DNA from 3 places in the Frankia sp. AgPm24 genome. Region 3 is predicted to be linked to each of the others. Evidence: riboswitches for the same ligand, from Rfam matches in the RefSeq annotation. Region 3 holds a riboswitch; each other region holds the start of a gene.
The links. Region 3 has a riboswitch for cobalamin ahead of bluB (5,6-dimethylbenzimidazole synthase). Riboswitches for the same ligand answer to the same signal wherever they lie in the genome.

Region 1: it holds a riboswitch for cobalamin, as region 3 does, so the genes downstream of both, MXD61_RS06100 (CbtB-domain containing protein) here and bluB (5,6-dimethylbenzimidazole synthase) in region 3, are expected to answer to the same signal.
Region 2: it holds a riboswitch for cobalamin, as region 3 does, so the genes downstream of both, MXD61_RS06705 (VWA domain-containing protein) here and bluB (5,6-dimethylbenzimidazole synthase) in region 3, are expected to answer to the same signal.

What each region holds. Positions count from the first base shown of each region.
Region 1 covers NZ_JALKFW010000138.1:20,313-22,569, reverse strand. Annotated here, with positions in the region: gene MXD61_RS06105 (ABC transporter substrate-binding protein) at 1-299, opposite strand, end outside; cobalamin riboswitch at 461-652, opposite strand; gene MXD61_RS06100 (CbtB-domain containing protein) at 848-1,066, opposite strand; cobalamin riboswitch at 1,079-1,249, opposite strand; gene MXD61_RS06095 (hypothetical protein) at 1,524-1,886, shown strand; gene MXD61_RS06090 (HoxN/HupN/NixA family nickel/cobalt transporter) at 2,176-2,257, shown strand, end outside.
Region 2 covers NZ_JALKFW010000144.1:12,549-14,805, reverse strand. Annotated here, with positions in the region: gene MXD61_RS06710 (pentapeptide repeat-containing protein) at 1-637, opposite strand, end outside; cobalamin riboswitch at 768-917, shown strand; gene MXD61_RS06705 (VWA domain-containing protein) at 1,149-2,257, shown strand, end outside.
Region 3 covers NZ_JALKFW010000203.1:77,059-79,315, forward strand. Annotated here, with positions in the region: gene MXD61_RS18700 (serine/threonine-protein kinase) at 1-528, opposite strand, end outside; cobalamin riboswitch at 735-936, shown strand; gene bluB (5,6-dimethylbenzimidazole synthase) at 966-1,652, shown strand.

The DNA of each region.
Region 1 (2,257 bases), on a different contig from region 3:
GCTGATCCGAGCGCGCCGGTGAGCGTCGGCGCGGGCGCGCCGCAGTGCACCAGCACATAGGACTCGGGCCGGCCATCCGGGTAGGGCTGTTTGACGGTGAGTACCTGATAGCTCTGGTGATAGCTGATCGTGACGTTTCGGGCGTGGCTGAACGTCGATTTGACCGGGAAGTAGTCGGTGTCCTGCCTGAAGTCGGTGATGCAGCCGCGGGTGTCGGTTCCGCCCGCCGACCCCGGGTCGTCGTCCCCGCAGGCACCGAGGGACACCGTGGCAAGGAGCGCGGCGAGGACGGCGACCAGCGGCCGGACGCCACCACGGCCGCGGCGCGCCCACCTCGGCGACCGCGCAGGGGACGGATCGGATCTCCCGGGCTCGCCGCGGTGGCGTCGTCCGGCATCGATGGGAAGAAAAAGGTATGTCGGCGCGCGCACGCGGACCGCCTCTCCAACACCTCGTGGAAGGGTCACTCGGATGCCGTGGCCGGTCTCCTGGCTGACGGGTAAGCCTTCCCCGGCCCGCCTTCCCAGGCGCAACAGCAGCCCAGTGACTCCACGCGGACGACGTGGAAAAGGCCGGGAAATCCCGATCACAGTGGCGAGGGCCGCGCCGGCCTGTCACCGGCTTCCCGAACACCACGACATGGCAAAAATATGCTGAAAATTATCTGCCCGCAAGAAGTACTGGCTGATTGTGCTGCTATCACCCGGAATTTCTGCCGGTCAGTGAACCAAATGCCGGAAGAATGCCGAAGCAGGGAGATGGCCGGCCAGAACGCGAGTCATCGGGAAGGGAAACCAGCCCGGTCTCGTGGCGCGACCGCCGCCGCATCCGCGTCGTCAACCCCTGCTCAGTGGCAGGGGAAGCCGAGGAAGTGACGCGCGTCATGGACGAACTCGTGGATATGCGTATCCGAGCCGAACATCGACGTGGCGCCCTGATCGACTCCGATGAAGTAGAGCAGTAGCAGCGACAGCAGCGCGGTCAGGCCCAGGGCCGCCGCTCGAGCCGTCAGCGGGAAGGAGATCGACCGATGCCGCGACTGCGGATCGGCGATGGGTGTCGTCATAGGTGCCCCCTGGGATTGTGCGTCCCGACTGGTCGGACTGCTGGTGCTCGGGTCTGACTCCCGCCCCGCCGCCCCGAAGGACGGACGGGCCGGTCACAGTGGCGCAACCGTGCCGGGATTTCACCGGCTTCCTCGCACAAGCAATCGGATTATCTGGTTTCCACCGGGTTCCTGTCAACAACTGAGAACAGAACGGACAATGTGGCCAGCCGGCTCGGTGTGACCGGAGCGGGCAGGTCCGACGGGAACCCTGGGGTCGCGCCACGGCCACCGGGCTGGGGCCGATCATCGCGGGGTGGGCTTCTGGGATCCCGCAAGGACCGTCTGGTAGTGCCCGACTCTGGCGAGCCGGGAGGTGCGGAACGTGAGCGTGTCCTGTGCGGCTCACCTGCCATGATTAGGTCACTGAGAGTTACATTTCATCCGAATGGGTAATCGCCCGGACACCAGAGAAGCTGTGGCGGAGACTGTGAAGCCCCGACGGCCGGTCGACGATGACGAAGAATTCGCGACTGTCCCCTGGGCGGAGTACGAGCGACTGCAGGCCAGCCGGCGCCAGTTCGGCGCCGAGACCAGCCGCGGCCACATCCTGCGCGACGAACAGGCGCGGTTGCGGCAGCTCATCGCTGACGTAGCAGCCGCCCTGGGGCGGCCGAGCAGCCCCATCTGCATGTCGTGTGTACCAGCTGCGGCACGCTGCGCGAGATCGCGGAGCCCGGCCGAACCCGCTCCCGGCGCGGTCGCGCATCTGGCGGCGATCCCCGGGCTGGACGTCGTCGGCCCCGCGACGCTTGCCATCTATGGACGCCGCGAGCGCTGATGGGCCGCCTGACGGCGCCCCATCAGCCAAACCAGCGCGGTCGGCCCCACATCATGCCAGTTGCAACATCCTTGCAAGAGCGACATAGTTGCATCTGTGTTGATGCCGGCGGGTCGACGGAGCCCTTCCGGCGCCTCCGGCTGACCTGTCCGATCCGGTGCCCCGCAGTCACGACACGGACCACTCGCCGATCCAGCCGAGCGATGTGGGTCCTGCTTCCGCGTGGCCGTTGACACCATTCCCTCCTGGGCCCGCGTCGAGCCTGTTCCCCGCAGTGAGGAGACCTCTGGTGGCCCACCCATCCCCCGGCGTCGGCGAGCCGTCCCTGCCGAGGCGGCTGGCCCGGTTCCGGCACAGCCTCACGGGGGCGG
Region 2 (2,257 bases), on a different contig from region 3:
GATGGACGGTGCGGCGGTGGAGGTCGAGGTCGACGGCGCGCAGCCGGTCCGCGTCCGTGGTGGTGGTCAGGGCGAGGGTGGCGGTGAACAGTTCCCGCAGGCGGGCGGCCAGCGCCGCGGTGTCCGAACCCGACGGGTCGAGGGCGCTCAGGGCGGCGCCCAGGTGGTAAAGCGACTCGTGGAGGACCCGCAGGACCCCGAACACGGCGAACATCACCGGCGCGTCGCCGGGGTGGGTGCGCCAGGAACGGCCGGCGAAGGTGACCTGGGTGGTCTGCTGGCCGGCGCCGAGACAGTCGAAGGCGACGCAGCCGGCGAAACCGCGTCCGGTCAGCTCGGTGTGGATACCGCAGCGATGCTCGCCGTCCAGATGCCGGCAGGCGACACCGGGGGGTTTGCTGATCGGGAAGTCCGCGGACGCGGTGAACCCGGGCACCACACAGCACAATCCCGCGCATCGGGCGCAGTCGGCGCGCAGCCCGGCCCGTACCCGCGCCACGTCCACCAGGGTGAGCGTGACCGCCGTGGCCCGGCCGGCGGCCGGGACGGACCCCGTGGCCGTCCCCGTCGTCCCCGTCGTCCCCGGGTCGGTGCAGGCGGGTGCGGGGGGTGGGCCGTCCGGTCGGGGGGTGGACACGGGGGGTCTCCTTCGCCTCGTCCCACCGGGAGCGCGGCACGTCGGCGGGTCGGGCCGGCGGGTGGGGCCTGGACGACGACGCCACCGCGGCCTGGCGGATGTGACATGCTGGCGGACGCGACAGCTAGCGGAGGAAGCCGGTGCGAATCCGGCGCGGTCCCGCCACTGTCACCGGAGAGCGCCGCCCTCCACGTGCCCTACAGCCACAGGGGCAGGTCACGACCGCCAGCGCGGTTGGAAGGCCGACGGCGGCGCGCAGGATCCGGGAGCCAGGATACTCCGGCCGTCGCGATGGACGACCACGGGCGAGGACCTGGGGAGGACCAGCGGCATGCCAGCACCACCCACAGCACCATCCGGTTCCACAGCAGCACCCGGTTCCGCGGAACCGGCCACGGCGCTCCCATCCGGTTGCGCGCAACCGTCGAGTGTCACCACCTCGCCGGCGGGTCGGGCCGATCCGTTCGCCGCGGACCGGGTCGGCGGGTTCCCGCTGGCGGCGGTCGTCGGGATGGACGATCTGCGGCTCGCGTTGCTGCTCAACGCGGTCAGCCCGGCCCTCGGCGGGCTGCTGGTGCGCGGGGAGAAGGGCACGGCCAAGTCGACCGCGGTCCGCGGGCTTGCCGACCTGCTCGCCCCGGTCGAGGTGGTCCGCGGCTGCCGGTTCGCCTGCGCCCCGGCCGCCCCCGACCCGCGCTGCCCGGACGGACCGCATCCGCCCGCCTCCCCACCCGGCGCGGACCCCACGTCCACCTCGTCCGCGTCCACCTCGCCGGTGTCCGTGTCGGTGGTGCGGCCGGTGCGGCTGGTGGAGCTGCCGGTCGGCGCGTCCGAGGACCGGGTCACCGGCAGCCTCGACCTGGACCGGGCGCTCGCCGACGGGGTGAGTGTGCTGCGTCCGGGGCTGCTGGCCGCGGCCCACCGCGGCATCCTCTACGTCGACGAGGTGAACCTGCTCGGCGACCATCTCGTCGACGTCCTGTTGGACGCGGCCGCGACCGGTGTCGCCCACGTCGAACGCGACGGGGTGTCCGCCCGGCATCCGGCGCGGTTCGTGCTGGTCGGGACGATGAACCCCGAGGAGGGCGAGCTGCGCCCGCAGCTGCTCGACCGGTTCGCGCTCACCGTCACCGTCGCCGCCAGCCGTGACCCGCGGCTGCGCGCCAAGGTGGTCCGTCGCCGCCTGGCCTACGACGCCGACCCGGCCGGGTTCGTCGCCGCCTGGGCGCCCGCGCAGGCCCGCCTCGCCGCCCGGGTGGCCGCCGCCACCGTGCGCCTGCCGGCGGTGACCCTCACCGACGCCGCGTTGGACGCGATCGCCGCGATCTGCGCCGGCCTCGACGTCGACGGGATGCGCGCCGACGTCGTGCTGGCCCGCACCGCGCTGGCACTCGCCGCCTGGTCGGGACGCGACACCGTGCGCGCCGCGGACCTGCGCACCGGCGCCCGCCTCGCCCTGCCGCATCGGCGCCGCCGCGGCCCGTTCGACGCCCCCGACCTCGACGACGCCACCCTCGCCGCGGTCCTCGCCGACGCCCTGGCCGGCCTCGATGACGCCGTGGCCGCCGAAAGCAGCGCCCGTGAGCAGGCCGAGGCCCGCCGCCAGGCCGGCGCGTCCTC
Region 3 (2,257 bases):
CTTGAGATCCCGGTGCACCACCCCGGCGTTGTGAATGGCCCGCAGCGCCGAGGCCACACCTATCGCGAACCGTTTGGTGTCGTGCTCCGACAGCGGCACACCGGAGGTGATCTGCTGGCGCAGATCGGGGCCGTTGACATACTCCGTCACCAGGTAGGGAGTGTCACCGGTGTCGAAGTCGAGGACCGCCGCCGTGCAGAAGGGCTGCACCTGCCGGGCGTTCTCGATTTCCCGCAGGAATCGGCCCCGGAAACCCGGCGCGAGGACGTACTCGGAACGGATGGCTTTGACCGCCACCGGGGCGGCCCCGTCGCGGGCGGCATAGTAGACGGTCCCCATCCCGCCTTCGCCGAGAACACGCCGCAGGCGATATGGTCCGATTTCGTCCGGATCGTGCGGGCGAAGGGGTAGTCCGGGCAGCTCCCACCGGCCGCCAGCGCCGACACCCGGCACTGGACGTTCGCCAGGCGGGAATCCCGGGCCGACCGTCACGCTGCTCCCCGTCCGACGTGATCCGACCAGTTGCACTCCGGTGAGCCCGGCTGCTCGGAGGAACCATACCGGAGTGAAAAGTCCTCGGGAAATGGGGCCCGGGCGCCGTTTTCACGGTTCGGCCGCAACCCGCCGGCTCTCCCGCCGCTCCTGCGCCGACGGTCGCGCCGTTCGTCCCGCGCGTGACTGGCCCGGACGGGTGACGAACCGGCAGGCCGGACCCGGCGAGCGGGTAGCGTCCGCCCCGGCAACGTATGCGGGGTGTCCCGGGTGACCGGGAAGAATCGGGAAGCCGGTGGAAGTCCGGCACGGGCCCGCCGCGGTGACCGGGGAGCAGCCGCCCACGCGTCTCCCACGCAGCCACTGGGCCGGATCGGCCTGGGAAGGCGGGCGGTCGGCGTCGATCCGGGAGTCCGAAGACCGGCCCCGCCACAGCGCCGCCCTCACCGGCGGCCCGGCAGCGGGAGCCTGGCGTGTCCACCGAACGTGATCGTCGCACCATCGAGACCGAAACCCTCTACGACCTGCTGTATCGCCGCCGGGATGTACGCGGCGAGTTCACCGGCGCCCCGGTGCCCGACGCGGTGCTGCACCGCGTGCTCGCCGCCGCGCATGCCGCGCCGAGTGTCGGGCTGAGCCAGCCCTGGGACTTCGTCGTCGTCACCGACCTCGCCACCCGGCGTGCCTTCGCCGCGCATGTCCAGCGCGAGCGGGCGGTGTTCACCGAGTCCCTGGACGCCGCGCAGGCCGCCCGGTTCGCCCCGATCCGCATCGACGGGGTGCTGGCGTCCTCGCTGTCGCTGGTCGTCACCTACGACCCGGCCCGCGGTGCCCCCGCGGTGCTGGGCCGGCATGCGATCGCCGACACCGGGCTCTACTCGGTCTGCCTGGCGGTGCAGAACCTGTGGCTGGCCGCGACCGCGGAGGGCCTCGGCGTCGGCTGGGTGTCGTTCTACCGCGAACCGTTCGTCCGCGACCTGCTCGCGATCCCGGCCGGCATCCGCCCGGTCGCCTGGCTGTGCCTGGGCCCGGTGACGGCCCTGCGTGAACTGCCCGACCTGGAGCGGCACGGCTGGGCCCGACGCCGCCCGCTGGCCGACGTCCTGCACCGCGAGCGGTGGCAGGCCCGTCCCGAGACCGAGACCGAGACCGAGCCGTGACCCAGACCGAGCCGTGACGAGGCCACGGTCGGTCGTTCGCCCATCCGCCCGTTCATCCACCCGTTCGTCCGCCTGTTCGTCCGCTCGTGCACATGCCGGCCTCGGCCGCATGCCGAGGGTTGTTTGGCAGGGGAGAGGTCGCAATCCTTGAACAACCCTCGGCATCACACCTACCAGGCCTCGGCATCAGGTCCACGGTCCCCGATTCTCGGTCCTCGGTCCTCGGTCCTCGGTCCTCGGTCCTCGGTTCCAGCGCTGCGAGCGTTCGGTATCAGGTCTGCGGCGTTCGGTATTGGGGCTATGCCCCTTCGGCATTCCAGGCCCCTTCGGCATTCCAGGCCCCTTCGGCATTCCAGGGTCTCGGTCGGGGTTCGGGACCGGGCCCGTTTGTGGGCTGCCCGTTCGGGCCATCCAGGTGGCCCTCGGGATGGTGGTGGCCACCCGGACGCGGGCGGGTCGCGGACCCGTCGCGGTGGCCGCGGCCTGGCATACCGACGGGTTCGCGGGGGAACCGTCCACCCCCGGTGATGAAACCCATATTCACCTCGGACCGTGCGCTCGACGTCGTCCGGCATCCTGACCAGGGACCGCACCTGGGACCGCCG